Regions from separate parts of the Nonomuraea sp. NPDC049607 genome, predicted to be linked through region 1. Evidence: riboswitches for the same ligand, from Rfam matches in the RefSeq annotation. Region 1 holds a riboswitch; each other region holds the start of a gene.

Region 1 (9,885 bases):
GCTGACGTTCTTCGCCTCCCTGAGCTTTCGCAGCTGGGAGCCCAGGAGGATGCGCAGCGCCGTCGGCCCCGAACCCGGCTGGTTCTGCGTCACTTTGCCTCCTACTCAAGGTCCGCACACACAGTGACACCACATTGCCGGGTATGACAAGGTCTCAACCCCGTGTCCGATTAGGAGAGTTTTGCCCCAAAAGGCACATGCTGCTGCACATTGCAGCTGCACGTGCATTTGGGTCTTGCAGCCGCCGCGTTCGTGACCCATGATGGCTTAGTGCATTGTGGGCCAAACATGCACTAAACCGAGGGCTACGGGGAGGTATCGGCGGCATGGTGGAGGATCCTCTGGCCACTGCCGATTGCCTGCAGATCACCCGCGAGGTGGGGTTCGACCACCTGCTCAAGGGCGGGAAGCCGAACACGACCGCGTGTCCCCTGCCCTTCCAGGCCGACTCGGTGAAGACCGCCAGGGACGTGACCCGCTCCACGCTGCGGGGATGGGGCCTGCACGAGCTGAGCGACGACGCCGCGCTCGTGGTGTCGGAGCTGGTGACGAACGCCGTCAGGTACGCCATGTACGCGGCCGGTCGGCGGGAGATCGAGCTCCTGCTGATGCGCGTGTCGCCGCACGTGCTGCTGGCGGTGGCGGACCCGAGCGACGAGGTGCCGCGCCGCAAGGAGCCGGACTTCATCTCCGAGAACGGGCGCGGACTCTACATCGTCGAGACCTACAGCCAGTGCTGGGGCTGGGACCCGCTCGACCGCGGCGGCAAGGCCGTGTGGGCGTTGTTCCGCGCCGAAGAGGGCTGACCCGCTCGTCCCTACTCGCCGGTGACGCCGTCGATGCGCTCGCGCAGCAGGTCGGCGTGGCCGTTGTGGCGCGCGTACTCCTCGATCATGTGGACGAGGATCCAGCGGTGGGTGCAGTCCTGGCCGTTCCTGTCGCCCGTGGCGTCCAGGGACTTGGTGGCCGAGATGGCACGTGCGCGCTCCATCTCGTCCTGCCACGTGGTGAACGCCTCCTCGACCGAGGCCTCGTCCACGTCGTTGAAGTCCGCGTCGGCGTCGACTTCCTTGTTCCAGAGGCGGGGGATGTCCTCGCCGTCCAGCACGCGGCGGAACCAGACGCGCTCCACGTGCGCCATGTGCCGGACCAGGCCCAGCAGTGACATGGTGGAGGGCCCGGCCGAGCGGAGCCTGAGCTGGTCGTCGGTCAGGCCGTCGCATTTGACGGCCAGAGTGCCGCGATGCCATTCGAGCCAGTTGTTGAGCATGGTCCGTTCGTCGCCGGCATAGGGCGGCGGCACGCGATTGTCTGTCACGCCATGACCTTAGTGGGCAGTTCGTCCTGCTTCGACGTTGTTTTTGGGGCGCGGAAAAGCAAGAGGCCCCCTCCGGATGGGAGGGGGCCTGCTGAGCTGGTCGGGGCGACAGGATTTGAACCTGCGACTTCTTGCTCCCAAAGCAAGCGCGCTGCCAAGCTGCGCCACGCCCCGCCTCGTCGGGTGCGCATGCGGTCCGTGACTCCGGTACGCTTACGCCCTGACGACCGGATGAAGTCTAGACCAGAGTTCGACCGGTTCGCGCGGACGTAGCTCAATGGTAGAGCCCTAGTCTTCCAAACTAGCTACGCGGGTTCGATTCCCGTCGTCCGCTCCAGACACGAAGGCCCAGGTCCGGGAGATGATCCCGAGCCTGGGCCTTACTGTTATCCGATCTTGTCTCTTTGTGGCCGCGCCAGCCTCATGCCGTCCGGCCATCTGCCCTACAGGGGACACCGACACTGATCGCACGCTCTACGAGAGGGCGCGAAGTACCTCCATGCGGCGACGGCCTCCACCCTCAAGGCCGATGGAACCTCAGGGCTCCTATGATCGGCACGACGACAGGAGGCCCAGTGTTCTTCCATCCGTTCACGCTCTTCGTCATCGCGATTCTGCTCGGCGGAGTCGCCTTGTTCGTCGTGATGAGCATCCTGCTGTGCAGGCTGTTCTGTGGGAACGCCTCCGGCGGGGGCGCTCGGCCCCGGGGTGATCGCGAAGGCGGTCCTGTCTCCGGGTAGTCAGCGGCCGAGGCAGAGCCCATGATCTTCATGGCCGTAGCCGCGTTCCCACTCTCGTCACGCACCAGGACTGCAAGAAGCGGCCGACCACGGGGGCGTCGCGGTGATCGACGGTGTGCGTCATGACGGACCCGACGTACGGCGGAGCAGCTCTCGTGCGTGGTTCGGGGGCCTGGGGTTTTCGTGATCTTCGGGGCGTAGGGTGGTGGTGATGCGTGCACGACCGATCTCACGGGAGGCGCTCGTCGAGGAGCTGGCCGAGCGTGTCGCCGGGTGGCCCAGGGACTCATGGGTGCGGGTGGCCGTCGACGGGGCGCCCGTGGCGGGGCCCGGCGCGCTGGCCGACGAGCTGGTCGCGCCCCTGCGGCTGCGGGGGCGGCCCGTGCTGCGGGTGTCGGCCGGCGACTTCCTGAGGCCGGCCTCGCTGCGGCTGGAGCACGGCCGGACCGATCCCGACGTCTTCTACGAGGACTGGCTCGACGTCAAGGGGTTGCTGCGCGAGGTGCTCGAACCGCTGGAACCGGGCGGCTCGGGGCGGGTGCTGCCGGCGTTGTGGGACAGCGGGATCGATCGGGCGTACCGGCTGCCGTACCGGGAGCTGGCGCCGGGCGGGGTGGTGCTCGTGGACGGGACGCTCCTGCTGGGACGGGGGCTGCCGTTCGAGCTGAGCGTGCACGTGTGGCTGTCGGCGGGTGCGCTGGCGCGGCGCACCCCCGAGGACGAACGGTGGCGCCTGCCGGCCTACGAGCGGTACGAGCGCGAGGCGCGCCCGCAGCGGGCCGCCGACGTGGTCGTCAGGGCCGACCATCCGGACCGTCCGGCGGTGCTGACGGACGGCTGAGCCCCAACAGGGCGTCCAGCTCGGCGACGGCCTGGGCGTTGGAGGTGAAGCGCACGGCGTGCAGGCCGGCCGCGCGGGCGCCCTCGACGTACGGCTCGTGGTCGTCCAGGAACACCGTGGCGGCGGGATCGGCGCCGAGGGCGTCGCAGGCCAGCAGGTAGATGCGCGGGTCCGGTTTGCGCACGCCCGCCTCGTGCGAGTAGACGATGTGGTCCACCAGGTCGGCGTAGCCGTACGCGGCCTGCTCGCGTTCCCTGGCTCCGACGTAGCTGTTGCTCACCAGGCCCGTACGGAAGCGGGGACGCAGGGCGCCCAGGTACGCCATCAGCCCGGTGTTGGGGCTGCCGAGGTACTCGGTCCAGACGTCGGCCATGAACGCCTCGGCGTCCGCGCCGAGCAGCTTCGCCACCTCGGCGTGGGCCTGCTCCTCCGTCACCTCTCCCACGGCCCCGGCCAGCCAGGTCGGCTCCAGGTGCGCGTCGAGGTGACCGGCGGGCAGACCGAGCCGCTCCTCCCATGTGGCCGTCACCCCCAGGGACGGCGTGAGCTCCAGGACGCCGCCGATGTCGAAGATGACCGCTTCGATTTTCATTCGCTCCTCCTGTGAACTGTTTCAACCAAGGTAAAGAAGGAACGTGTCCGCGTCCATACCCTTGACGGCTCGGAAGGGCGGCTCAAACTGAAACGGTGATCCCTGGCAACTGGTACAACATCGTTCCCGATCTTCCCGTGCCGCCTCCGCCGCCGCTGCACCCCGGCACCCGCCGTCCCGTCGGGCCGGACGACCTCGCGCCGTTGTTCCCCATGGAGCTCATCGCGCAGGAGGTCAGCGGCGAGCGCTACGTCCCCATCCCGAAGGAGGTCTACGACGTCTACCGACTGTGGCGGCCGACGCCGCTGATCAGGGCGCACCGGCTGGAGAAGGCCCTCGACACGCCGGCCCGCATCTACTACAAGTACGAAGGCGTCTCACCGGCCGGGTCGCACAAGGCGAACACCGCCGTGCCGCAGGCGTACTACAACGCCAAGGAAGGCGTGCGGCTGCTGACCACGGAGACCGGCGCGGGACAGTGGGGGTCGGCCCTGGCGTTCGCCTGCGCCCAGTTCGACATCGAGTGCCGGATCTGGATGGTTCGCGCCTCCTACGACCAGAAGCCGTACCGCAGCTCGCTCATGCGCGTGTACGGCGCCACCGTCCACCCCAGCCCCTCCCCCGTCACCGGCGCGGGCAGCAAGGCGCTGGCCGACGACCCCGACTCGCCCGGCAGCCTGGGGCTGGCGATCAGCGAGGCGGTCGAGGTGGCCGCCGCGAACCCCGAGGCCCGGTACGCGCTCGGCTCGGTGCTCAGCCACGTCCTCATGCACCAGACGGTGATCGGCGAGGAGGCCCTGGCGCAACTGCCCGAGCTGCCCGACCTGGTCATCGGCTGCACCGGCGGCGGCTCCAACTTCGCCGGCCTCGCCTTCCCCTTCCTCAGGGAGAAGCTGGCCGGACGGATCGCCACCGAGTTCCGGGCCGTCGAGCCGGCCGCCTGCCCGTCGTTCACCCGAGGCGTCTACGCCTACGACTTCGGCGACACCGCCGGGCTGACGCCGCTGCTCAAGATGCACACCCTCGGGCACTCCTTCGTCCCCGACCCGATCCACGCCGGCGGGCTGCGCTATCACGGCATGGCGCCGCTGCTGTCCCACATGTACGAGCTGGGGTTGTTCGAGGCGGTGACCCGTACCCAGAGCGAGTGCTTCGAGGCGGGCGTGCGCTTCGCGCGGACGGAGGGCATCGTCCCGGCTCCCGAGCCCACGCACGCGCTGGCCGAGACCATCGCCGAGGCGCTGCGCTGCAAGGAGAGCGGCGAGGAGAAGGTGATCCTCACCGCGCTGTGCGGGCACGGCCACTTCGACCTGGCCGCCTACGACCGCCACCTGGCCGGCGAACTGGAGGATCACACCCTCCCGCAGGAACGGCTCGACCGGGCGCTCACCGAACTGCCCGGCTGAGAGAAGCACGGGTGGCCGCGGGATCCCGCGGCCACCCGTGGTCAGTTCGCGTTCGGGCGCTTCCTGTGGTTCGCCTTCTTCTTCTTGCGCCCCCTGCCCTTGCGTGCGCGTTTCGCCATGGGCTCACCTCCGGCGGTCGGGATCGTGACCTTCAAGGTCTCCCCTGCCCGTCAGTCGCACAAGCGATACGCCGCGACCTAACATTCCTCAACAAACTCGTGTCATAATTTGGTGGAATCTGTTGGAAGGGGTGGGCGTGCTCGCACAGCAGCGTCAGCAGACGATCCTGGAACGCGTACGCAGCAGCGGCGGCGTCCGGGTGGCCGACCTCGTGCGCGAGCTCGGCGTCTCGGACATGACGATACGCCGTGACCTTGAGGTGCTGGCCGAGCGCGGGCTGCTGGAGAAGGTCCACGGCGGCGCGACGGCCCTCGGCCCCGGTTCGACCGAGGAGCCCGGCTTCACCGCCAAGTCCGCCCGCCAGCAGCAGGAGAAGGAGGCCATCGCGCGGCACGCGGCCACCCTCGTCCGGCCGGGCACCGCCGTCGCGCTCTCCGCCGGCACCACCACGTGGGCGCTGGCCCACCATCTGGTCGCCGTGCCCGAGCTGACCGTGATCACCAACTCGATCCCCGTCGCCGAGGTCTTCCACCGCAACCCGCGCGCCGACCGCACGGTCGTGCTGACCGGCGGCGTGCGCACACCCTCCGACGCGCTCGTCGGCCCCGTGGCGGTGGCGGCGATCCGCCGGCTGCACGTGGACACGCTCTTCCTCGGGGTGCACGGCATGAGCCTGCGCGCCGGGTTCACCACGCCCAACCTCCTGGAGTCCGAGACCGACAGGGAGCTGGTGGCCGCGGCGCACCGGCTGGTGGTCCCCGCCGACCACACCAAGTGGAACACGGTCGGCATCAGCACGATCGCCGAGCTGACCGAGGCCGACGTGGTCATCAGCGACGCGGGGCTGCCCGAGGAAGCACGCACCGAGCTGGCCGAACGGGCCGGAGAACTGATCATCGCGGAGGGCACGCCTTGAAGCGCACCATCACCCACCTGGCAGACGGCCGAGAGCTGATCTACTTCGACCGGCGCGACGACGCCGACCGGAGCGCGATCGACCGGCGTCCGCTCGACCCGCGGCCGGTGGCCTCCGAGCTGCGCTACGACCCGCTGACCGAGGAGTGGATCGCGATCGCCGGTCACCGGCAGACGCGCACGTTCCTGCCGCCGGCCGACGAGTGCCCGTTGTGCCCGTCGTCCGGGACGCGGGCGTCGGAGATCCCGGCCCATGACTATGACGTGGTGGTGTTCGAGAACCGCTTCCCCTCTTTCTCCGGAAATTTTGGGACTTATGGGGATGTCGGCGGGTTGAGTGAGGTGCGTCCGGGGGTCGGGCGGTGTGAGGTGGTGTGCTTCACCTCCGACCACACCTCCTCCTTCTCCAAGCTCTCCAACGCCCAGGTCAGGCTGGTCATGGAGGCGTGGGCCGACCGCACGGCCGAGCTGTCCGGCATGGAGGGCGTCGAGCAGGTGTTCTGCTTCGAGAACAGGGGCGAGGAGATCGGCATCACGCTCCCGCATCCGCACGGGCAGATCTACGCCTACCCCTACGTGACCCCGCGCACCAAGCTCCAGCTCGGGGCGGCCTCGCGGTACACGGGCGGCAACCTGTTCGCCGACGTGCTGGCCGCCGAACGGGCCGCCGGCACGCGGGTGGTCGCCTCCAACAAGCTGTGGACGGCGTTCGTCCCGGCCGCCGCGCGCTGGCCGTTCGAGGTGCACGTGTATCCGCACCGGCAGGTGCCCGACCTGGCGGCGCTGTCGGAGGAGGAGCGGGCCGCGTTCGCGCCGCTGTACACCTCGGTGCTGCGGGCGCTGGACGCGCTGTTCGGGGTGGCGATGCCGTACATCTCGGCCTGGCACCAGGCGCCGGTGCGGTACGGCCGCGAGCTGGCCTACCTGCACCTGGAGCTGTTCAGCATCAGGCGGGCGCCCGGCAAGCTGAAGTACCTGGCGGGCTCGGAGTCGGCCATGGGCGCCTTCGTCAACGACGTGCTGCCGGAGGAGGCGGCACGCATGCTGCGATCACGAATCGATCACTAATTGATTTCTCCTTAAAGTCGCATGACTCGTGATCTACCACTAATATCCCGTTAGACATCGGCCAAAACGGTCGTTGTACGCCTAATCCCGGGCGTGTTGCCCGGGAGCCGGGGACCCATCGCATCCGGGGTGAATCCGCGCAAGTGGTAGGGACTGCTCCCGTGCCCGAACCCGTCAGCTAACCCGGCCGGCAGAGGGAGAGGAACACCCACGTGGCGGCTTCGACCCCCGCGAGTCTTGCCATCGGCCTCATCACCGCCACCGCGCTGCTCATCCATCCGGCCGCCGCCTCGGCCGCGCCCAAGCCGTCCGAGGCCGAGCTGCGGGCCCAGCTCAAGCAGCTCAACAGCAAGGTGGACAAGCTCATCGAGACGTACAACCTCAAGCGGGTCGAGCTGGCCAAGGCCCAGCAGGCCGCCACGGCGGCACAGCAGCGGCTCACCGCCGCCGAGCAGGCGGTGGCCACGGCCGAGCAGCGGGTCGCCGAGATCGCCCGGATGCGCTACCAGAACCGCGACGCCTCCCTGCCCGGCTTCATGCTGACCCCGGACGGCAACAACGTGGCCATGCTCGAACAGCTCACCGCCGAGCAGCAGGCCGTCGTCAACAGCGTGGCCAAGGCCCGCGACGACCAGAAGAAGGCCGCCGCTGCCGCCACCGCGCTCGCGGCCGAGCTCAAGGCGGGCACGGCGGAGGTGGCCGAGCAGCGCGACGACGCCCAGGACGTCATCGACGACATCAAGAAGAAGCTCCAGGACCTCGTGCCGTTCGGGCCGGGCAAGAAGTCCGACGGCAGCTGGGCGCCCGAGCTGCCGTCCGGCTCGGACAACATCACGCCGCGCACCCGGCTGATGCGCGCGCAGGTGCAGAAGAGCTTCTCGCTGCCGTACGAGGTGGGCTGCTTCCGGTCCGGCTCCAGCGGCGAGCACCCGCTCGGCCGGGCCTGCGACTTCATGATGAGCACGGGCGGCACCATGCCGAGCGCCGTCAACAACGCCCTGGGCGACCGCCTGGCCGCCTGGGCGCTGCAGAACAAGGCCAAGCTCGGCGTCAAGTACGTGATCTGGAAGCAGCGCATCAACCAGGGCTCGGGCTGGCGCGCGATGTCCGACCGCGGCAGCATCACCGAGAACCACTACGACCACGTGCACATCTCGATGAACTAGCCGACGTCCTGTTCGCGTGACCACCTGACAGCCTTGCCGGCCCGGGCTGTCGGTGGTTCAGCCCCGGAACTTGTCCGTCGCGGCGGTCAGCAGGTCGATCATCTCCAGCCCGCCGTGTCCCTCCCCCACCACGTGCAGCTCGCTCCCGGGCCACGCCTTGTGCAGCTCCCAGGCCGTCACCAAGGGCCCGCTGACGTCGTACTTCCCGTGGATGAGCACCCCGGGCACCCCCGCCAGCCGCGTAACCCCGCGAACGAGATCGCTCTCCCCGAGAAAACACCCGTTCCCCCAGTAGTGCGTCACCAGCCGGGCGAACGTCATCCGGAACACCGGGTCCTGATATCTCCGGCTCGGCTGGAACTCCGGGTCGAGGCTCACATGCGTGTCCTCCCACGCACACCACTCGATCGCCGCCCGCTCCCGCCGCTCGGGGTCGGCCAGCGCCTTCGCGTAGCCCGCCGCCAGGTTCCCGCCCCGGTCCTCCTCCGGCAGGAAGTCGCGGAACCGCTCCCACTCCCGGGGGAAGATCCGCCCGACGTCCCGGGTGATCCACTCGATCTCCCAGGGCCGCCCGGCGGTGACCGCGAACAGGATCACCTCGCTCACCCGCTCCGGATACCGCTCGGCGTAGGCCAGCGACAGCGTCGACCCCCAGGACGCCCCCACGAGCTGCCACCGCTCGATGCCGAGATGCTCCCGCAGCCGCTCCATGTCGGCGACGAGATGCGCCGTGGTGTTGACCGACAGATCGGTTTCCGGCTCCCCGGCATCAGGCGTGCTCTTCCCGCAGCCACGCTGATGAAAGACGACGATCCGGTACGCCTCGGGATCGTGGTACCGCCGCCACCCCGGGGACGCGCCCCCGCCCGGCCCGCCGTGCACGATCACCGCCGGCTTGCCATGCGGATTCCCGCTGACCTCCCAGTAGACGAGGTTGCCGTCACCCACGTCCAACATGCCCTGCTCGTAGGGCTCAATCGAGGAATACATAAGCGCTAATATATCTACATGCCCCAGAGTCTCGGCACCCTGATGCGCACCTTCCACGAGCGCACCGACGGCGCGATCGCCCGGCTGTACGCCGACCTCGGGCTCCCCGACTACCGCCCCCGTTACTCCCCCGTCGTCCGCGCCCTGGTCGAGACCGGCCCCATGACCATCCGCGACCTGGCCGCCGCCATCGGCGTCACCCACTCCGCCGCCAGCCAGACCGTCACCCAGATGCGCCGCGCCGGCTACCTCGACCTCCGCCCCGGCCCCAACGACGCCCGCCAGCGCATCGTGCACCTCACCGGACGATGCCGCGACGCGCTCCCTCTCATCGAGGCCGAATGGCAGGCCACCGCCCTCGCCATCGCCGCCCTGGACGCCGAGCTCCCCGTCCCGCTGGCCGACGTCCTCGCCTCCGCCCTCCAGGCCCTCGACGCCCACCCCTTCCGCGACCGCCTTCTCGCGACCGCGCCGCTGGCCGCGTACGGCGATCGGCGCGGTCCCGGGGGCAGGGACTGACCCTGCTCTCTCACGCCAGGTCGAGCACCGCCTTGCCGTGCACGCGGCGTTCGAGGAGGGCGGTCACGGCCTCGGTGGCATCGTCCCAGCCGCCGCGCCAGGTGATCTCAGGGCTCAGCGTGCCGCCCGCGACCTGTCCGGCCAGCCAGGTCAGGTCGCGGCGCAGGCCCTGGCAGTAGAGCAGGTGGAACGTCACGAGCGAACGGTCGT
Region 2 (9,885 bases), on a different contig from region 1:
CCGTGGCCTGGACGAGACCGGCGTGGTGGAGCTGGGACGGGTCGTCTTCGCTCCCGGCAAGGTCCGGGTGGAGAGCCTGGAGGCCGAGCGGGGCCAGCCCACGGCCCCGGGGCAGAAGATCCTCACCTACACGGGCACGAAGAAGGTCGTCACGGCGAAGCTGGCGGCCGAGGACCAGCGGATGGCCAGGAAGGGCACCAAGGTCTCGGTCGCGCTGCCCGGCGGCAAGGACGTGACCGGCCGGATCACCGAGGTCGCCACGATCATCGAGCCGGGGGATGGGCAGAACGCCGATCCGGAGACCCGCCTGGAGGTGCTGATCTCGCTGGGCAACGCCAAGGCCGCCAAGGGGCTCGACAAGGCGGCGGTGAAGGTGACGTTCACCGCCGACCGGCGGAAGGACGTGCTGACCGTGCCGGTGTCGGCGCTGGTGGCGTTGCAGGAGGGCGGGTTCGGGGTGGAGGTGGTCGAAGGTGGCAAGTCGCGATATGTGGCGGTGAAGACCGGGCTGTTCGCGGGGGGCCGCGTCGAGATCTCCGGCGACGGTCTCACCGACGGCATGACGGTCGGAATCCCGAAATGACCCACACCACTACCCCCTCCCCGCCCCCTTCGGGCACGCCCGCCGCGGACCACGGGATGAGGTGGCCCATGATCGCGCTCACCGGCGTCTCCAGGAGCTACCCCGGCGGGGTGGCCGCGCTGGACTCGGTGTCGCTGGAGATCCGGCACGGCGAGCTGGTCGCCATCGTCGGCCCGTCGGGCTCGGGCAAGTCCACGATGCTCAACATCGTCGGCACCCTCGACCGCCCGTCGGCGGGCCGCGTCGAGATCGACGGCTACGACGTCTCCAAGCTGTCGGACAACCAGCTCTCCGCCCTGCGCGCCACCACGATCGGCTTCGTCTTCCAGCACTTCCACCTGGCCGCCAAGGTCTCCGCCCTGGACAACGTGGCCGACGGCCTGATCTACACCGGCCTGCCCCTGTCCGAACGCCGCCGCAGGGCCGCGACGGCGCTGCGCCGCGTCGGCCTCGCGCACCGCGTCGACCACGAGCCGCACGAGCTGTCCGGCGGCGAGCGGCAACGCGTGGCCATCGCCAGGGCGGTGGCCGGCGACCCGCCGCTGCTGCTGGCCGACGAGCCCACCGGCGCGCTGGACTCGGTCTCGGGTACCGGCGTGATGGACCTGCTGCACGAACTGAACGGGAGCGGCACCACCATCGTGATCATCACCCACGACCGGGAGATCGCCGCCGGCCTGCCCCGCCAGGTGAGCATGCGGGACGGCCGGATCGTTGCCGACTCGGCCTCAAGCCCGGACACGGCCTCCCGCTCCGACTCGGCCTCAAGCCCGGACACGGCCTCCCGCTCCGACTCGGCCCCCGGTTCCGGGGCGCGCGGGGAGCGCGGGGTGCGTGTGCGGGAGTCCGTCGAATCCGAGGTGGCGTGATGGCCACGCTGGAGCGCCCCCGGCTCTCCCCGGCCAAGATGCGCCCGCGCGACGTGATGCGCGTGGGCGCGGTCGGCCTGCGCACCCGCCCGCTGCGGGCGTTCCTGTCGGCGCTGGGCATCGCGATCGGCATCGCCGCGATGATCGGCGTGGTCGGGATCTCGTCCTCCTCCAGCGCCGAGCTGGACCGTACGCTGTCCGCGCTGGGCACGAACCTGCTCACCGTCTCCTCCGGCACCACGCTGATGGGCGAGGCGGCCCAGATGCCCATGGACGCCGAGGCGATGATCGAGCGCATCGGCCCGGTGGAGACGGTCTCGTCCACGGGCAGGGTGCCGGAGGCCAAGGTCTACCGGAGCGAGGAGATCCCCGCGCCCCAGACCAACGGCCTGGGCACCGCCGCCGCCCGTCTCGACCTGCTGCCGACCGTGGGCGCGACGGTCCGCAGCGGCACCTGGCTCAACGCGGCCACCGAGCGCTACCCGGCCGCCGTGCTCGGCTCGGTCGCCGCCCGGCGGCTCGGCATCGGCGCGGTCACCCCCGACACGCAGGTGGTGATCGGCGGCATCCGGTTCACGGTGGTCGGCGTGCTCGACCCGGTGCCCCTGGCCGAGGAGCTGGACAGCGCGGCCCTGGTCGGCTGGCCGGTCGCGGAGTCCAGGCTGGACTTCGACGGGCACCCGACCACGCTCTACACCCGCTCGCAGGAGACGAGGCTGGAGTCCGTACGGTCGGTGCTGGCCGGCACGGCCAACCCCGAGGCGCCCAACGAGGTGGACGTGTCCCGCCCGTCGGACGCGCTGGCCGCCAAGCAGGCGACCAGCCAGGCCTTCGCCGGGCTGCTGCTCGGCGTCGGCGCGGTGGCCCTGATCGTGGGCGGCGTCGGCGTGGCCAACACGATGGTCATCTCGGTGCTGGAACGCCGCGCCGAGATCGGCCTGCGCCGTTCGCTCGGCGCGACGCGCGGCCAGATCCGCACCCAGTTCCTCGCCGAGTCGCTGCTGCTGTCCGCGCTGGGCGGCGTGGGCGGCATCCTGCTGGGGGCCGGCGTCACCGTCGGCTACGCCTTCTCCCGCGAGTGGCCCGCCGTGGTGCCCGGCTGGGCGACCGTCGGGGGCCTGGTGGCCACGCTGCTCATCGGCGCGGTGGCGGGGCTCTACCCGGCCGTGCGCGCCTCGCGGCTGTCGCCGACCGAGGCGCTGTCGGCGCCCTGAGGCGTCAGGAGCGGGCGTCCTCGCGCGGGACGTAGCAGGTCGTCCTGCCGACGATCCTGACGTTCGGCCCGTCGAGGACGGTGAGCTCGAACGTCAGGTTCGTCAGGGGGTTGCGCACGACGGAGACCTCGGGGCTCTCGTCACGCAGGTCGAGGTCCTCCACGATCCGGTCGTAGCCCATGTCCTGGAGGGTGTCCAGCAGGCCGTCGGGGGCGTCGGCGGCCTCGCCCTCGGCCCGGACGAGCCGGCGCACCTGGCCGGGCACGCACGAGCGGTCTTCGGTCTCGTCGGAGCGGTGGTCCGGCGCCACGCGCAGCGCGGCGCTGGTGAGCAGGGTGTCGGTGTCGGCGGTGAGCTGCCTGGCCGCCTCCTCGAAGGAGAACTGGCGGCCGGAGGTACAGGCTGCCGCGACCGCGACGCAGATCAGCACCGCGGACATCATGACCGAGCGACCAGCCAGGCGCACATCAGGACAATATCGGAGATCAATTCCGGGCGCAGGGCGATTAACGCACCATTAATGATCGATATCTAATGGTCGTTCGGCCGCCATTCTCAGGAGGGCCCGCTTTTCAGGTCGTCCAGCTTGCGTTCGATGCGGTCGAGGCGCCGGTACAGCTCCTCCAGGTCGCCGCGTTCCACGTCCTCCTCCTCGGGGCGCAGGCGGACCAGCAGCGAGCCGCCGGGCTCCAGGCGTACCACTTCGGTGTCGGCGACGCTGTCGGCGCCTCTGAGCTGGAGCATCACGTTGAGATCGGCCTGCCGGACGCCCATCCGGCGCAGCGCGGAGGGGATGAAGTGCCCGTCGCGGGCCAGGACGACCGGGGCGCCCTCGAACATCCTGCCGACCGCGGGCACGGTCGCCGCCCACCGCACCACGAGCGCGTTGACGGCCACCAGGATCACCACGCCGACCAGGCCGCCGATCAGCGAGTTGTCCGGGCCTATGATCGCGTTCTGCACGACGTTGCTCATCAGCAGCATGACCACGAAGTCGAAGTTGTTGAGCTGCGCGATGCCGCGTTTTCCGGCGATGCGGAGCAGGACGGCGATCGTCACGTAGACCGCGATCGTCCTGACGGTCTTGTCGGCGAGCGAGACCCCCAGGTCGAACAGGTCGTTCACCGGCGCCTCAGCTTGGCGATCAGCCCCAGGTCCTCCACGCAGCGGCCGAGGCCCAGCGCCACCGAGTCGCTGGGCCGCTCCGCGCGCCGCACCGGCATGGACAGGCCCTCCTGCATCCGCCGGCGCAGGCCGGGCAGCAGCGCGCCGCCGCCGACCAGCACCATGCCCCGCTCGCCCAGGTCGGCGGTCAGCTCGGGAGGGCAGCGTTCCATGGTGGACTCGGCGGCCCGCACGATGTGCTCGACCGATTGCACGGCGGCCTCGCGGACCCGGGCGGCGGGCAGCGCGACCGCGCGCTCCTCGCCGGTGCCGGCGTCCCTGCCGTGGATCAGCACGTTCCCGGCCGGCTCCCGGGTCGCGTGCAGCTTGGCCGACTCGGCCTGCCGGTCGTCGGCCAGCAGGCCGTGTTCGTCCTCGACCAGGCGGGCTACGGCGCGGGTGACGGCGTTCCCGCCGCCGCGCACGGTTCCGGCGGCGACCACGGCCCCGCAGGAGAGCACGGCGACCCTGGCGGCGTCGCGGCCGATGTCGACGACCATGTGCCCGGTGCCGTCGCGCACCTGCAGGCCCGCGCCGAGCGCCGCGGCGATCGCATGCTTGACCAGCAGGATGCCGCGGGCCTCCGCCTCGAACCCGGCGTCGCGCAGCGCCACCCGCTCGATCGGCGTGAACTCGTCGGGCACGGCCATGACCAGACGCGGCCGGGGGAAGGGGTGCCGGTGCACCTTGCGCAGGAAGTGCCTGATCATGCGCCGGGCGAGCTCGCCGTCCTGGGGCAGGCCATCGCTGATCGGCCAGTACGTCTCGCCGTCCGTGACGTCAACGCCGTCCGCGGCCTCGGCGCCGTAGCCGAGGACCTTGCCCGTCTCCCTGTCGCGCATGACGGCCGAGGGCTCGTCGAGCACGATGCCCTTGCCCTTGGCATAGATCCTCGTGCTGGCCGCGCCGAGGTCGATCGCCAGGTCACGACCCAGGAGGCTCATCGCCGTACTGGGAGGTAGACCATCATGCCTGGGTGTATATCCGGGGCTGCTCCAACGCAACACCAGGAACCGAAGAGTTCCGTTTTACCCTTCGCGCCGCAGGGCGGCCAGGGTCTCGTCGGCCCAGGCGACGCCGGAGCGGACCTGGCGGAGGCCGAGGGTGAGCGCGTAGTTGCCGAGCCTGCTGCCCTCAGGGACGCAGTCGAGCACGGCGAGGCGGGCCACGAAGTGGGCCTTGATGCGCTCGACCACGGCGATGGCCTGCTCGGTGTTCAGCAGGGGCAGCAGGAACGCCTGGAGGGCGGTCTCGCTGCGCACGGTCGCCGACGGGTCGTGGCCGATCAGCCAGTCGGTGAGCAGCGCGCGGCCTTCGGGGGTGATGGCGTAGATCTTGCGGCCCCGCGCGCCCTCGTGCTCGACCGTCACCAGGCCGTCGGCGGCCATCTTGACCAGCTCGGGATAGATCTGCGTGTGCCCGGCCTGCCAGACGTGGTTGAGCGAGTGCTCGAACTTCTTGGCCAGGTCGTAGCCGCTGGCCGGGCCGACGCCGGAGAGCAGCCCGAGGAGGGCGATCCGCAGGGACATGCCCGCCAGCATAGCAAAGGCTTGACATGTCAGCTCTTACCTATCAGTCTCTACCTGTGACTAGTGACATGAAGGCCAAGGGCAACGGATTGGTGCTGCTGGCGGTGCTCGGCGGGATGTTCCTGGCGATGCTCGACCAGACGATCGTCGGCACCGCGCTGCCCCGCATCACCGGCGAGCTGGGCGGCACGCGGCTGTACACGTGGGTGGTCACGGCCTACCTGCTCACCTCCACCGTCACCGTGCCGCTGTACGGCCGGCTGTCCGACCAGCACGGCAGGAAGCCGCTGCTGCTCGTCGGGATGTCGGTGTTCGTCGTCGGATCGGCGCTGTGCGGCCTGGCGCAGGACATGACCCAGCTCATCGTGTTCCGGGCCGTGCAGGGGCTGGGCGCGGGCGCGCTGCTGCCGCTCTCGCTGGCCCTGGTGATGGAGATGTTCCCGCCCGGCCGGAACGGCGCCCGGGTGCAGGGTGCGCTCGGCGGTGTGATGGCGTTGACGTACCTGGCCGGGCCGTTCCTGGGCGGGCTGTTCACCGACCACGCGAGCTGGCGGTGGGCCTTCTACGTGAACGTGCCGCTCGGGATAGCGCTGATCGCGATCGTGGCGCTGCGGCTGCCGTTCCGTCCGGGCACCGGCGGCGGGGGCCGACCGGACTACCTGGGCATCGCGGTGTTCAGCGTGGCCATCAGCGCGCTGCTGCTCGGCCTCACCGAGAAGGGCCTGGACGGCAACTCCTGGACGTCCCTGCCCGTGGCCGGGCCGATCCTGCTGGCCCTGGTCCTGCTGGCCGTGTTCGTGCTGGTCGAGCTGCGGGCGTCGAGCCCGATCATGCCGATGCACCTGTTCCGGGACCGCACGTACACGCTGGTCAACGCGACCTCGTTCTTCACGGCCTTCTGCATGTACGCCGGTGTGGTGTTCCTGCCGCGCTACTTCCAGCAGGCGCTGAACGTCAGCGCCACCGAGTCCGGGCTGAGGATCTACCCGATGACGCTGGCCATGGTGGCGGGCAGCGCGCTCATGGGGACGCTGATGTCCAGGACGCGCACGTACAAGCCGTGGCTGGTGGGGGCGCCGTTCCTGCTGGTGGCCGGCAGCCTGCTCTGCCTGAACCTGACCCTGCGCACCGACGGCCTGCTGCTGGCCGGGTGGATGGTGCTCATCGGGCTCGGCATGGGGCCGATGTTGTCGGGGTTGACCGTGGCCGTGCAGCAGGCCGTCGCGCCGCAGTACATCGGCACCGCCTCGGCCAACCTCACCTTCTTCCGGCAGATCGGCGGCTCGGTGGCGCTGGCGCTGGCCGGCACCGCGTACACGTCGGTCATCACCACGGACGCGCCCGTGCACGGGCTCGCGGCCGCGCACGCCTCGGCGGCGGCCGTGGTGATCCCGTCGCTGGGCGTGGCGGGCGCGGTGATCGCCCTGGTCGCGCTGGTCATGATGCCCGGCAGGCGGCTGGAGCAGACGCCGGCGCCGGAGAGCAGAGTGGAGGCCGGTTTCGCGTCGTAAGCGGCGTCATGCGAAGCTGTGGATGTCCCCAATACCAGGAGGTCCTCATGGCGGAAACACCGGAGCCGGAAGTCAGCGAGACTCCCGAGGACGAGATGAAGCGCAAGTTCCGGGAGGCGTTGGAACGCAAGCGCGGGCAGCAGGCCGACTCGGCCGCGGGTGGCAGGGGCGTGGACCCGTCGAAGATCCACGGGGCGCACGGCCCGGCCTCGAGTAAAAGATCCTTCAGGCGCAAGAGCGGCGGCTGAAAGGTCGAATTTAGCTGGGGGTACGGCATGCCGTGCCCCCTTTCTCTTTACCTCGACAGGTAGATCTTTACCCGGTTCATGACGATTCGTTTGTATTTGTCCGAATCTCTGGGTACCGTCTTAACCAATTACCAGCTGGTGGCGTAGTCCCTACCAGGAGAGGGGCGACAGCTGGCGCCGAATCCCGACTTGTCGGGAACCGGGGACCCATCTCATTGGGGTGAATCCGGCCCTGTGCCGGTAGGGCATCTCCACGCCCGAACCCGTCAGCTAACCCGGTAGGCGAGATGGAGAGGACTTCACGCATGTACCACCTCGTCGTACCCCCGGACAGTGTAGTGACGACCGCCTGCTGAGCGGTCTCTTCCCTGACTTCCCCCACGCGCCGCGTAACCACCCTTTCGGCGCTCTGCCCGGTTACGCACCGTAGTCACGCGCGTTCCCCCTGTCCCCTCGCGAAGGACTTCACTGCTTCATGTCTCGATTTGGCCTGCGCTCTCTCGCCCTGTTGTCCGTGTCCGCCATGGGCGCGCTGACGATCTCCGCCACCGGCGCCCACGCCGACACCGGCGACGACCAGAAGATCCTGCTCAAGGGATCCACCAAGGCTTCGTACTTCTGGGACGACTCCTCCGGCCGCGCCGGCGACACCGGTCTTCCCGCCAGCGGCAAGCCCATGCAGAAGGGCCTGGCCGCCAGTCCCAGCTGGCCCCTCATGACCGAGGGTTACGTGACCTACAACGGCAAGAAGATGCCGTTCTTCGTGGGCGACCGCGGCCCGGGCGAGCCCTCCAACCGCGGCGTCATGCTCGACCTCGACGCCAAGACCTTCGCCGAGCTGACCGGCGGCACCTTCAACTCCGACACCCTCGGCGTGGACGGCAACGGCGGCCAGGGCCACATCAAGATCGACTACGTCATCACCAAGTGGGGCGACGGCAAGGGCAAGAAGAACTACCCCGTGGCCTTCTCCAGCGGCGCCTGGAGCAGGTACGACGCCAACCCGGCCGAGCCCCCCAAGGTCCTGGCCGAGGCGCCCGCCGACGACGCGGCAACCTCCGCCGGCGGTCAGGGCAACGTCGGGAAGACCGTCGCGATGGGCGGCACCGTCATGGCCGGCGTGCTGGTCCTGGCCGGTGGCGGCGTGGTGCTCGGCGGCGAGCGCCTGCGCAAGCTCCTCAACGACTGACCCGCGGACATTCCGGCCTTTACGCCGGACGACCAGAATGACATTCTGGTCGCTGTGATCCAGCGCGCAGCCGCCAACGGCATCGAGATCGCCTACGAGAGCTTCGGCTCACCCGCGGGCAGGCCCCTGCTGCTCATCATGGGACTCGGCGCCCAGCTCATCCACTGGGACGACGAGTTCTGCGAACTCCTGGCCGAGCGGGGGCACCACGTCGTCAGGTTCGACAACCGCGACGCGGGCCTGTCCACGCACCTCCACGACGAGGGCGTTCCCCCATGGGGAGCGCCCTCGCCGTACGTGCTGGACGACCTGGCCGACGACAGCGCCGGGCTCATGGACGTCCTGGGCCTGCCCGCCGCGCACGTCGTCGGCGCCTCGATGGGCGGGATGGTCGCCCAGGCGCTGGCCATCCGGCATCCCGCGCGCGTGCTGAGCCTGACCTCGATCATGTCCACGCCCAGCCCCCAGGCGGCCCCGCCGACCGAGGCGGCCGCCGCGGTGCTGTTCGCCAAGCCCGCGGCCGATCGCGAGTCGGTCGTCGCCGGTGCCCTGGCGACCTGGTCCGTCATCGGGTCGCCCGGCTACGAGCTGGACCGCGAACGCGTCGGCAGGCTGGCCGGGCTGGCCTTCGACCGCTGCCACGACCCGGCCGGCACGGCCCGCCAGCTGGCCGCCATCATGGCCTCCGGCGACCGTACGGCGGCGCTGGGCGGGCTGAGGGCGCCCGCGCTGGTCATCCACGGCGAGGACGACCAGCTCGTGCCGATCGCCGGCGGCCGGGCCACCGCCGCCGCCATCCCGGGCGCCCGCCTGGTCACCTACCCCGGCATGGGCCACGACCTGCCCCGCCCCCTCTGGCCCGAGATCATCGCCGAGATCAGCGCCCACACCGGCTCCGCGGCCGCCGTACGCCCGGAGGTCGCCACGGAGCCGTGAACGGGCCGGTCAGAGCTCCAGCTTCTCCTCGATGACCTTGAGCATGTGCCGGGCCAGGGCCAGGTTGGCCCGGTTGCGGTCGAGGGCGAGGTAGAGGAACAGGCCCTTGCCGCTGCGGCCGGTGAGCGGGCGGATGATGTGGTACTGCGCGGTCAGCGTGATGAGGATGTCCTCGATGCCGTCCTTGAGGCCCAGCGAGTCCATCGTGCGCAGTTTGGCCTTGATGACCTCGGTGTTGCCCGCCGCCGCGACCTGGAGGTCCAGCTCCTTCGAGCCGCCGAGCGTGCCGAGCGCCATGCCGCTGCCGTGGTCGACGATCGCCGCTCCGATCGTGCCGTCGATGCTCATCATTTCCTTGAGGGAGACGTCCATGCCTGCCATGCTTTCCTCCGCTTCGGTGGGATGGTCAGTGCTTGCGTGCCACGGCGGCCACGGAGGCCGCCGTCTTCCTGCCCTCCAGCCGCAGGAGCCCGACGTTGGCGCCGGGTCCCGCCAGGACCGTGAGGACGATCGTGGGGCCCGCGGCGTAGAGGGCCACGAACCCGGCGGTGCCGGACACGAGGGTCTCCTCGAACGTCCCGCGGCCCGCCATGGTCAGCATCCGGCTGCTCATCGCGAGCAGCGCCGCCGACAGCGCCGCCA
Region 3 (9,885 bases), on a different contig from region 1:
CACCTCTGCGGGGGCGCGCAGCATGTCACTCATGGTCGGGGGTTCTCCTAGGTGAGGAAGTTCTTGAGCTCGAAGACGAGCTTGCGGACATGGCCGGAGAGCACGGGGGTGCCCAGGTCCTTGAGTTTCTGGCGGTACCACGGATCGACGCTCTGGTAGCCGGAGCTGTTGACCGAGCCGACGGGGATGAACTTGACCCCCGACCGGTGGATCGACCCGAAGTCGTTGATCAGCGAGCGGTTGTCGTAGAAGTCGGAGATCCACACCATCACCGTGTTGCGCGGATCGGCGATCTTCGGTCTGGCCAGGGCCATCGCGGCCGTGCCGTCGGTGCCGCCGCCGAGCGTCGTGCGCAGCAGCACCTCGAACGGGTCGTTCACCCACGGCGTCAGGTCGAGAGCGCGGGTGTCGTACGCGACGAGGTGCACGTCGACCTTGGGCAGGCCGGCGAAGATCGAGGCCAGGATGGTGCAGTTGACCATCGCGTCGACCATCGAGCCCGACTGGTCGACGACCACGATCAGCCGGGCCGGGGTGGTGCGGCGGGCCGTCTGCCGGTAGAAGAGCCGGTCGACGTAGAGCCGCTGGTCCTCGGGGCTCCAGTTGGTGAGGTTCTTCCAGATCGTGCGCTCGATGTCGAGGTTGCGGAAGACCCGCTTCGGCGGCACCGACCGGTCGATGACGCCCACGCTGGTCTTCTCCACCTGCGTGCGCAGCACCTCGGCGACCTCGTCCACGAACCTGCGGATGAGGGCCTTGGCGTTGGCCAGCGCGACGCCCGACAGGTTGGACTTGTCGCGCAGCAACTGCTCGATGAGCGACATGCTGGGTGTGAGCTGCCTGGCCAGGGCCGGGTCCGCCAGCACCTCGCGCAGGCGCATGCGCTTGACGAGGTCGCCCTCGATCATGGCGAGCACGGCGGCCAGCTCCTCGTTGCCCGGCCCGTTCCTGAGGCCGCCGGGCTCGCAGCCCATGCCCTTCTCGAACCAGCCGGCGTCCTGCTTCCAGCGGGCCAGCTGACCCGCCGAGACGTCGCCCGTGCCGGTGGAGAACACGTTGAGCAGCAGCTTGGAGACCAGCGCGGCGCGGCGCACCTCGCCGCCCTCCTCGTGCTCCTTGTCCGCCATCAGGTCCTGGAGCTCGTCGCCCAGCTCGGGAAAACGCTGGACGAGCGTGTCCACCGACACGCCGGGGTCGAGCAGCGCGGGCGGCAGCTCCAGGTCGCCGACGATGCCCATGCTGGCCGTCTCCAGCGCGGGCTGCTCGTCGGCCGAGAACAGCCGCGACATGAGCCGCCAGTACAGCACTTGACGCCTGGTCTCGTCGGCGCTCGTGGTGGGTTCGGTCATTTCCGCAGCAGCCGTCCTGCCCGTTCGCGCAGCACGGCGACCACGTCACCGGCCTTGGCCTCGGCCTTGACGACCTTGGGGTCGGTCGGGCCCGTCGCCCAGTCGCCGTTGTGCACGGTGACCGGCTTCTTCTTGACCGTGGCCTGGACGGCGAGCGGCTGCAGCAACCACCTGCCGCCGTCGCGGCGCACCAGCCCGATGCACGCCGAGGACGCGGCCACCAGCTCCGGCGTGAGCGGGCAGCTCGTCGGGAGCCGGTCGAGGTCGAGGGTGAGCTTGTTGCCGCCCAGGTCGAGGACGTGCCCGTCGACCGTGTACCCCTCGACCAGCACCGGCTCGGCGATGCGTACGGGATGGCGGTCGAGCGGCGGCGTGGCCGGGGCCGACGCGCCCGCGAGCTGAACCCGCGCGGTGGTGAACGGATCGGCCTCGGCCCCCGTACGGGCGCGGTCGTCGTGCCACAGCAGGTCGCCGCCGGGCAGCAGCGGCATGCCGTCGATCTCCACGGACCGGTGCTCGGCCAGCGCGCCCATGAGCACGGGCCGGCCGCCGAACAGCCGCCACACCGACGGCCCGACGATGGTGTCGACCTTGGCCGCCGCGACACTCGTCCGCACCAGCCTCGCCTGCCCCCCGGCCTCCTCCAGGACGCCGTGCACCTGCACGCGGACGACCGTGGCATGCTCGTGCACGTCGGCGCCGAGGATCAGCAGCCGCCCCGACACCGGCTCGGGCACGCCGTGCCACGGGCCGGACTGGGCGAGCAGCAGCCCGCGCGTCCACAGATCGGCCCACCGCCTGACCGGCACCCTGTCCATGGTCGCCACCGGGGACGACGCCCGCAGCTCGGCCGCCAGCCCGTCGAGCAGGACGGCGAGCCCGCGTGACCCGGGCACCGCGAGCAGCGCCTCGATCACCTGGTCACCGCCGGAGACGAGGTCGTCGTCGACGCCCCGCCAACCGGTGATCGCCAGCTCCCGCAACCACACCCGGCACCCGGCCAGCACGTTCTCCGGCACCCCACCACCGGACGCCGCCCCTGCATCGACCTCCGTCGCACCGCCGACAGACGCCGCCCCTGTGTTGGCGTCAGTAGTGGCGGCCGAAGGCCAGGAGGTGCGGCTGCGGCCCAGTGCCTGGTCGAGGCGGGCGAGCAGGGCGTCGTGCACCGCGCCGAACAGCGCGGCACGCCCCCCGGCCAGCGCCGCCAGATGCTCGTCGGCGACCGACCCCGCGGTCACCTTCTCCGCCGCCTCGGCCAGCCGGTCGCCGAGCGGGGAGCCCGCGAGCGCCCCCGCCAGCGCGGCCAGCGCCGCCGCGTCCTCCTCCGCGACCCGGGCGAACCCGTGCCCGAGCGCTCCGTCGAACCCCGCGACGAGCGCGAGCGCCTCCTCCACCCCGGCCGGCCCGTCGCCGACCAGCTCCCCAAGCTGTACGTCGAGCATCACCGCACCTCCCCCATCGCCGGGAACCAGTGCAGCTCGGCCAGCGGCTCGGTGCTGTCCGGCACCTCCAGGTAGGCCAGGTGGCGCAGGAACCGGCTGAACACCACGGCCGCCGGCGTCCGCTGCGGGGTCCCGTTCAGCGCGCTCATCAGGCCGGCGCCTTCGGGCACCTCGACACGCAGGTAGCGGGCCACCCGGTCGAGGCCGTACTGCAGCACGGCCTCGTCGGCCAGCATGCGGATGTGCTTGCACGCGTAGCCGTGCAGCGCGCCGCACGGGCGGTTGTTGTTGGTGCTGCAACTCAGGTCATGGGTGCCGGCGGCGATCGACGAGACGTAGACCCGCTCGATGTCGGACCCGCTCGACACGACCCCCTGCAACCTGCCGTCAGCCAGCTCGACGAAGGGCACCTTCGCCAGCTTGCGCGGCTGGACCGGCGGCACCACCCGCACGACGCTGCGCTGCTCCCACGCGGTTTCGTCCGCGTCCAAGATCTCGACCTCCAGTCCGACGGCATGCTCACGCCGACAGCCAACTTCGATGGGCTTGATCAACAGATCCGGAAATCTACCGGAGGCCACCGACATACCGGGGCCGAACGATCATCTGGCCAGTACGCCTCCCGCGGCGGCCGGCGGCGCGTTCGTCAGGGACACGCTCGGCGCCCGCGTCACCGAGCAGATCATGCCGGACAGCGGCCGGATCCCGGCCCAGTGGCGGCACTTCGCGAACAAGTCCTACGACCTCGTCTGCACCGACGACCGGTCCGGCTCCAGCGGCCGGCTGCACCACATCGCGTTCGCCACGAACAGCCGGGAGGACATCCTGCGGACCGCCGACCTGTGCCTCGACCGCGGCGGCTTCATCGCCGGAGCCGAGGTCAAGCAGCCCGGGCGCTCCGCACCCGGCCTACGCCGTTCACGGCGTGACGGCCGTCCAGGTCGGGTGGTCGCCGGGGGTGAGTTCCGTGAAGCCGGGGAGGTCGCGGAGTGCCGCTTCGGCTCCGCCCGGCGTGTACGTCGCGATGATCCGCAGCGGCCGCCACCCCGTGTTGAACGTGGAGTGCAGCGTGCCCTTCGGGATGTAGATCGCCTCACCGGCCCTGACCGGGAACTCCGGGTCGTCGCCGACGGTCTGCCGCCCCTCGCCCTCGATGACGTAGAGGACCTCGTCGGAGTCCGGGTGGAGGTGGCGTTCGTGCCCCTTGTTCGGGTTGATGATGACCTCGCCGAACGTGGAGGACGCGCCCGGCACGGCGTCGGGCGTCACGTGCCATTTGATGGCCCCCCAGTCGAAGAGCATCGTGGGAAGGGCGTCCGGTCGTCGGTGCATGGCGGGTTCCTCCCGGTCAGAGCTGCTTGAAGGCGCGGACCTGCTCGGCGATGGCCCGCTCGGCGGGCAGGCGTTCCATCGAGGACGCGCCGAAGAAGCCGGCGATGCCGACCGTCTTGTCCTGGATGTGGCGTACGTCGTCGGGCTCGGCGATGGGGCCGCCGTGGCACAGGACGATGATGTCGGGGTTCACGGCGACGGCGGCGTCGCGCATCTCCTGGATCCGTACGGCGGCCTCGTCGAGGCTGATCGCGGTGACGGCGCCGATGCTGCCCTTGGTGGTCAGGCCCATGTGCGGGACGAGGATGTCGGCGCCCGCCCGCGCCATGGCCGTGGCCTGCTCGGGGCTGAACACGTAGGGGGCGGTGAGCAGGTCGCGCTCGGCCGCCAGCTTGATCATCTCGACCTCCAGGTCGAAGCCCATGCCGGTCTCCTCCAGGTTCGCCCGGAAGACGCCGTCGATCAGGCCGACCGTCGGGAAGTTCTGGACGCCGGTGAAGCCCATGCGCTTCAGCTCGTCGAGGAAGTGCGGCATCAGCCGGAACGGGTCGGTCCCGCACACCCCGGCCAGCACCGGCGTGTCCTTGACGACCGGCAGGACCTCGCCCGCCATCTCCACGACGATCGCGTTGGCGTCGCCGTACGGCATCAGGCCGGCGAGCGAGCCGCGGCCGGCCATCCGGAACCGCCCGGAGTTGTAGATGATGAGCAGATCGACCCCGCCCGCCTCGGCGGATTTGGCGGACAGCCCGGTGCCGGCGCCGCCGCCGATGATCAGCTTGCCTGCCTCCCGCTGGGCGCGCAGCCTCCGTAGTGCCTCGTCGCGATGCATCAGGCCCCCTTCTGGATCAGTTGGTGCAGCCGGTCGGCGGCCGCCACGGCGAACTCCGCGCTGTTGATGTCCTGGTCGCTCTGGACGACCTCGACGGGGCTCCCGGCGACGGCCGCGAGCACGGCGTCGAAGCAGGCCGCGTCGGCCCGGGGGTCGTGGAACGGCCCGCCCTCGACGTCGACGGCCGAGACGCCGCCGCGCGGCACGAACAGCGTGACGGGCCCGGAGGCGCGGGCCAGCCGCTCGCCGATCGCCCGCCCGATCTCGGCGTTCTCGGCGGGGGTGGTGCGCATGAGCGTCACGGTGGGGTTGTGGACCAGGAGCTGCCGTGACCTGAAGCGGTCCGGCACGGTCTCCATCGGGCCGAAGTTGACCATGTCGACCGCACCCAGGCTGACGACCTGCGGGACGCCGGCGTTCCCCGCGGCGGTCAGGCGGTCGGGGCCGGCCGACAGGACGCCGCCGACGAGCTCGTCGGCCAGCTCGGTGGTGGTCAGGTCGAGCACTCCGGCGAAGTGGCCGCCCGCCGCCAGCGCCTCCATGGCGCGTCCGCCCGAGCCGGTGGCGTGGAAGACCAGCACCTCGTAGCCCAGGGACTCCAGCCGGGCCCGCGCGGCGTCCACGGCGGGCGTGGTGACGCCGAACATCGTGGCCGCGACCAGTGGTTTGTCCGCGCCGGACGGCTCGGCGCCGGCGTCGTACGAGGCGGCCATCGCGCTGATCGCGGCGGCGGCGTTGGCCAGGATGCGGCGGGAGATGGAGTTGACGCCCGCGACATCGACGACGCTGTACATGAGCGTCACGTCGGTCTCGCCGACGTAGGCGGACACGTCGCCGCTGACCATGGTCGACACCAGCAGCTTGGGCAGGCCGACGGGCAGCGCCCGCATGACCGCGGCGGCGATGGACGAGCCGCCGCTGCCGCCCAGCGCGAGCACGCCGCCCAGCCCGCCGCGGGCGTGCAGGTCCTTGGCGACGGCCGTGGCCCCGGCCGCCATCGCCGCGAGCGCGGCGCCGCGGTCCCCCGCGCTCCTGAGCCGGTCGAGGTCGGTGCCGGCGGCCCGCGCGACGGCCTCGGCCGGGACGTCGGCGGCCAGCGCGGAGGCGCCCATCACGCCGGTGTCCATGAGGACGACGTCCTGCCCGGCCCGGACGATCAGATCGCGGACGAGGGCGTACTCCTCCCCCTTGGTGTCGAGGGTGCCCAGCAGCAGAACCGCCATGTCAGACCTCCTACGATCGGCTCCTCGACCTTACCCGTTGATCTCCGGGCGGGCTGTCACATGCCGGAGCGGTCGCGGGGTCACCGGACGCCGAGGACGTCCACTCCGTGCTCGGACAGGGGGCGGGAGCCGAAGATGCGGCGTTCGTCCTCCGTGATGGGGACGTCGTTGATGCTGGCCTCCCGGCGGCGCATCAGCCCGGACTCGTCGAACTCCCACTGCTCGTTGCCGTAGCTGCGCCACCACTGGCCGGTGGCGTCGCGGGACTCGTACTGGAAGCGGACGGCGATGCGGTCGCCGGTGAACGCCCAGAGCTCCTTGCGCAGGGCGTAGTCCAGCTCCCGATCCCACTTGCGGCGCAGGAACGCGGCGATCTCGGCGCGGCCCGTGACGAACTCGCCGCGGTTGCGCCACACGGAGTCCTCGGTGTAGGCGAGCGCGACACGTTCGGGGTCGCGGGTGTTCCAGGCGTCCTCGGCGGCCTGGACCTTGATCCGGGCGGTCTCCTCGGTGAACGGCGGAACGGGCGGGCGTGTCATGTGATGTCCTCTCATATCGAGAGAACGGGCGTTCTCCCGGGGTGTGCGATAGCGTAGAGAACGAGCGTTCTCCGCCGCAAGCACCTGGAGGAGTGTCATGGATCACGAGCAGCTGCTGCTGGACGCCGCGGGCGACCTGTTCTACCGCCGCGGCGTGCAGGCGGTCGGCATGGACGAGATCCGGGCCGCCTCCGGCCTCTCGCTGAAGCGGCTCTACCAGTGCTTCCCGTCGAAGGAGGCGCTGGTCGTGGCGTACCTGCGGCGGCGCGACGAACGCTGGACGGCCTCGCTCACCGCGTACGTGACGGACGCCGGCGACCGCATCCCGGCGGTCTTCGAGTGGCTGGAACGCTGGTTCACCGAGGACGACTTCCGCGGCTGCGGCTTCGTCAACGCCTTCGCCGAGCTGGGCGCCGGTTCGGCCGCCGTCCGTACGGCGGTGCGCGCGCACAAGGAACGCCTGCGCGCCTACCTGAGCTCGCTCGCCGAGAAGGCGGGCGCCGGCGATCCCGGCCTGCTCGCCGAGCAGTTGCTCACCCTGATCGACGGCGCCACCGTGACCGCGATGATCTCCGAGGACCCCGGCGCCGCCCGCTCGGCCGCCCAGGCCGCCGCCACCCTGGTCGACCAGCACACACGCGAAAGAGCGCACCCCCCGCAGGGAGTGCGCTCTTCACAGGAGGGAGATCAGGCGGCGTACGACGGGTAGCCGTAGCCGACGACCTGGGAGGCCGGGCGGACGCGCTCCTCGACCTTGCCGTTGCCGGTGTTGCCTTCGATCGTGGAGATCGTGCCGTCGCCGTTGTCCTTGACGACGAAGCCGACGTGCTGGATGTCGCTCAGGCTCTTGCTGCCGCTCCAGGAGAAGAAGACGACGGCGCCGGGCTTGGCCTCGGTGCCCCAGCGGCCGTTGGAGGCGAACCACTTGGCGTGCGAGACGGTGTAGGCGTCCCAGCCGACCTGCGGGCGGGCGCCGGTCTGGTCACCGACCCAGGAGACGAACATCGAGCACCATGCGGCGTTCACGTAGTCCTGGCGGCTGCCGCCGTCACGGGCGACGGTCTCGGCGGCGCGGGGCGAGCCGGCGTACCACTTCTGGAACTTGGTGCCGCCGCCGTTGGCGTCCTCGGAGACGCCGACCTGGGCGCGGGCGGTGGCCAGGACCTGGGCGGCGGTGACGTTCACCTTGCCCTTGGCGCTCTCGTCGGTGGCGCGCTTGTCGGCCACGGTGGCGACACGCGGCTGGGCGGCGGCCACGCCGGCGACCTTGGCGGTCTGGGCGGCGGTGCCGGCGGTGGCGTGGACGGTGTCGGCGTTCACTGCCGCGTGCGTGCCGAGCACGCCGGCGACGGCGGTCGCGCCGAGGGCGATCTTGGCGAGGTCGAGCTTGTAGGCACGGTGAAGACGGTGCTTGGCCATGAGGGATTACTCCTTGTGCTTCCGTGCCGCTTGCCGGGTTAGCTGACGGGTTCGGGCGGGAAGCTGCCCTACGGCACCGTGGTGCCGATTCACCCCGATGGACACATGGGTCCCCGGTTCCGCGCACAGGCGGATTCAGCGGTCTCTGGTCAGGCAAAGGGCTGACGCATCGTCTTCCCGGGCCCAGGAAAGGGCCTGAAGGTATATCTGCGACGCCCGGACGCGGTGTATCCGCGCCGACTCTGTACAACACGGGTCCCACTGGGGTAATTCCCCGGCAATGACATCCCTACCTGGGACGTCTCCCCGTTCGGCTGTGTACAACCAAGCTACCCGGCGAGTAATTCCAGGGCAAATGGAGGGCATTGTTCGGACGGTGCGTAGGAGAAACGCTACGCACCGCGAAGAATCGTTTCAGGCCACGTGCGCCTTTATCGCCACGCTCGTGAGGGCCAGCAACAATTCCAGATCGGGCTCGGCGTCGACCTGCACGGCGACCCAGGCGCGGTCGCGGCAGGCATGGACCTGATCGCACGCCTGCAAATAGGGCTCCAGGCGTCCGATGGCGGGGGCGGTGAGCCGTACGTGGACCTCGTCCCGGCCGGCCAGGCGCAGGATCTCGGTTCCGTGTACGGCGAAGGCGACCTGTCGCCCGGTGCCGCTGACGTTCAGCGACGGCCAGGACCGTAACTCCGCGACCGCGCGGACCACGTAAGGTCCGCGGCGCGTGGGCGTCCGCCGCCAGGCGGAGATTCCTGCCACGCTCCCATGCTGGGCCACGGCTCACCCCGCCGTCAGCCCCCGTTCCTGAACCGTTATCCCCTCGTGAACGGGCACATTCGGGGTCTGACCGGCACGATTACGGACGCCTGACCGATACGTATTGACGCTCCCGCAGGCAGAGGCTACCGTCGATTCACAACTTAAAGGAAACTTTCCTAATAGTTTCCCCAGAAGTCTCCCATCCCACTCCCCACACACCCCCCAACGGATGTCGGAGCGACATGAAACACACCATTCTGAGCAAGGTCCTGGCAGGAATGGCGGCATTGGCCCTGCCCCTGACCGCGGCCGTCGCCGTCCCACCGATCGCCTCCGCCAGCACGGTGGCCTTCGCGGCGGCCTGGGCCCCGTGGACCGCGTACACCGCGGGCACGGTCGTCACCTACAACGGCGTGGACTACGTCTGCCTCCAGGCGCACACCTCCCAGCCCGGCTGGGAGCCGCCGAACGTGGCGGCGCTGTGGAAGGTCTCCGGCGGCGGCGGCAGCGACACGACCGCGCCGTCGGTGCCGGGCAACCTGCGCTCGACCGGCGTCACGAACAACAGCGTGGCCCTGGCCTGGGACGCCTCCACCGACAACGTGGCCGTCACCGGTTACGAGATCTACCGCGGCGGCACTCTCGTCACCACCGTCACGGGCACCACGTACAACGACACGGGCCTCACCGCGAGCACGGCCTACACCTACACCGTGCGCGCGCGTGACGCCGCCGGCAACCGCTCGGCCAACAGCAACCAGATCACCGCCACCACCACGGGCGGCGGCGGCGACGACAAGACCCCGCCGACCGTGCCGGGCAACCTGCGCTCGACCGGCGTCAGCAGCAGCAGCGTCTCGCTGGCCTGGAACGCCTCGACCGACAACGTGGCCGTCACCGGTTACGAGATCTACCGCGGCGGCACTCTCGTCACCACCGTCACGGGCACCTCGCACACCGACAGCGGCCTCAGCGCCAACACGT

The links. Region 1 has a riboswitch for cyclic di-AMP ahead of AB0J97_RS50545 (hypothetical protein). Riboswitches for the same ligand answer to the same signal wherever they lie in the genome.
Region 2: linked by a shared signal. The riboswitch ahead of AB0J97_RS05170 (hypothetical protein) and the one ahead of AB0J97_RS50545 (hypothetical protein) in region 1 are both predicted to bind cyclic di-AMP.
Region 3: linked by a shared signal. The riboswitch ahead of AB0J97_RS11095 (CHAP domain-containing protein) and the one ahead of AB0J97_RS50545 (hypothetical protein) in region 1 are both predicted to bind cyclic di-AMP.

The regions. Positions count from the first base shown of each region.
Region 1 is NZ_JBFAOV010000073.1:8,584-18,468, forward strand. Features, by position in the region: gene AB0J97_RS50495 (helix-turn-helix transcriptional regulator) at 1-93, opposite strand, end outside; gene AB0J97_RS50500 (ATP-binding protein) at 327-806, shown strand; gene AB0J97_RS50505 (DinB family protein) at 818-1,318, opposite strand; tRNA gene AB0J97_RS50510 (tRNA-Pro) at 1,416-1,492, opposite strand; tRNA gene AB0J97_RS50515 (tRNA-Gly) at 1,582-1,655, shown strand; gene AB0J97_RS50520 (uridine kinase) at 2,270-2,899, shown strand; gene AB0J97_RS50525 (HAD family phosphatase) at 2,853-3,491, opposite strand; gene AB0J97_RS50530 (TrpB-like pyridoxal phosphate-dependent enzyme) at 3,587-4,897, shown strand; gene AB0J97_RS50535 (DeoR/GlpR family DNA-binding transcription regulator) at 5,154-5,933, shown strand; gene galT (galactose-1-phosphate uridylyltransferase) at 5,930-7,000, shown strand; cyclic di-AMP (ydaO/yuaA leader) riboswitch at 7,069-7,207, shown strand; gene AB0J97_RS50545 (hypothetical protein) at 7,213-8,166, shown strand; gene pip (prolyl aminopeptidase) at 8,224-9,156, opposite strand; gene AB0J97_RS50555 (MarR family transcriptional regulator) at 9,175-9,675, shown strand; gene AB0J97_RS50560 (zinc-binding dehydrogenase) at 9,686-9,885, opposite strand, start outside.
Region 2 is NZ_JBFAOV010000002.1:200,511-210,395, reverse strand. Features, by position in the region: gene AB0J97_RS05215 (peptidoglycan-binding protein) at 1-583, shown strand, start outside; gene AB0J97_RS05210 (ATP-binding cassette domain-containing protein) at 652-1,452, shown strand; gene AB0J97_RS05205 (ABC transporter permease) at 1,452-2,666, shown strand; gene AB0J97_RS05200 (hypothetical protein) at 2,671-3,132, opposite strand; gene AB0J97_RS05195 (YetF domain-containing protein) at 3,222-3,791, opposite strand; gene AB0J97_RS05190 (rod shape-determining protein) at 3,788-4,774, opposite strand; gene AB0J97_RS05185 (PadR family transcriptional regulator) at 4,859-5,359, opposite strand; gene AB0J97_RS05180 (MDR family MFS transporter) at 5,416-6,870, shown strand; gene AB0J97_RS05175 (DUF5302 domain-containing protein) at 6,918-7,118, shown strand; cyclic di-AMP (ydaO/yuaA leader) riboswitch at 7,284-7,418, shown strand; partial or broken gene AB0J97_RS05170 (hypothetical protein) at 7,642-8,070, shown strand; gene AB0J97_RS05165 (alpha/beta hydrolase) at 8,362-9,243, shown strand; gene AB0J97_RS05160 (hypothetical protein) at 9,253-9,624, opposite strand; gene AB0J97_RS05155 (roadblock/LC7 domain-containing protein) at 9,650-9,885, opposite strand, start outside.
Region 3 is NZ_JBFAOV010000004.1:247,686-257,570, reverse strand. Features, by position in the region: gene AB0J97_RS11140 (AAA family ATPase) at 1-33, opposite strand, end outside; gene AB0J97_RS11135 (VWA domain-containing protein) at 48-1,349, opposite strand; gene AB0J97_RS11130 (hypothetical protein) at 1,346-2,794, opposite strand; gene AB0J97_RS11125 (hypothetical protein) at 2,794-3,285, opposite strand; gene AB0J97_RS11120 (cupin domain-containing protein) at 3,713-4,126, opposite strand; gene AB0J97_RS11115 (phosphoenolpyruvate hydrolase family protein) at 4,143-4,958, opposite strand; gene AB0J97_RS11110 (Tm-1-like ATP-binding domain-containing protein) at 4,958-6,181, opposite strand; gene AB0J97_RS11105 (nuclear transport factor 2 family protein) at 6,262-6,720, opposite strand; gene AB0J97_RS11100 (TetR/AcrR family transcriptional regulator) at 6,818-7,429, shown strand; gene AB0J97_RS11095 (CHAP domain-containing protein) at 7,408-8,139, opposite strand; cyclic di-AMP (ydaO/yuaA leader) riboswitch at 8,153-8,290, opposite strand; gene AB0J97_RS11090 (luciferase family protein) at 8,554-8,901, opposite strand; gene AB0J97_RS11085 (glycosyl hydrolase family 18 protein) at 9,144-9,885, shown strand, end outside.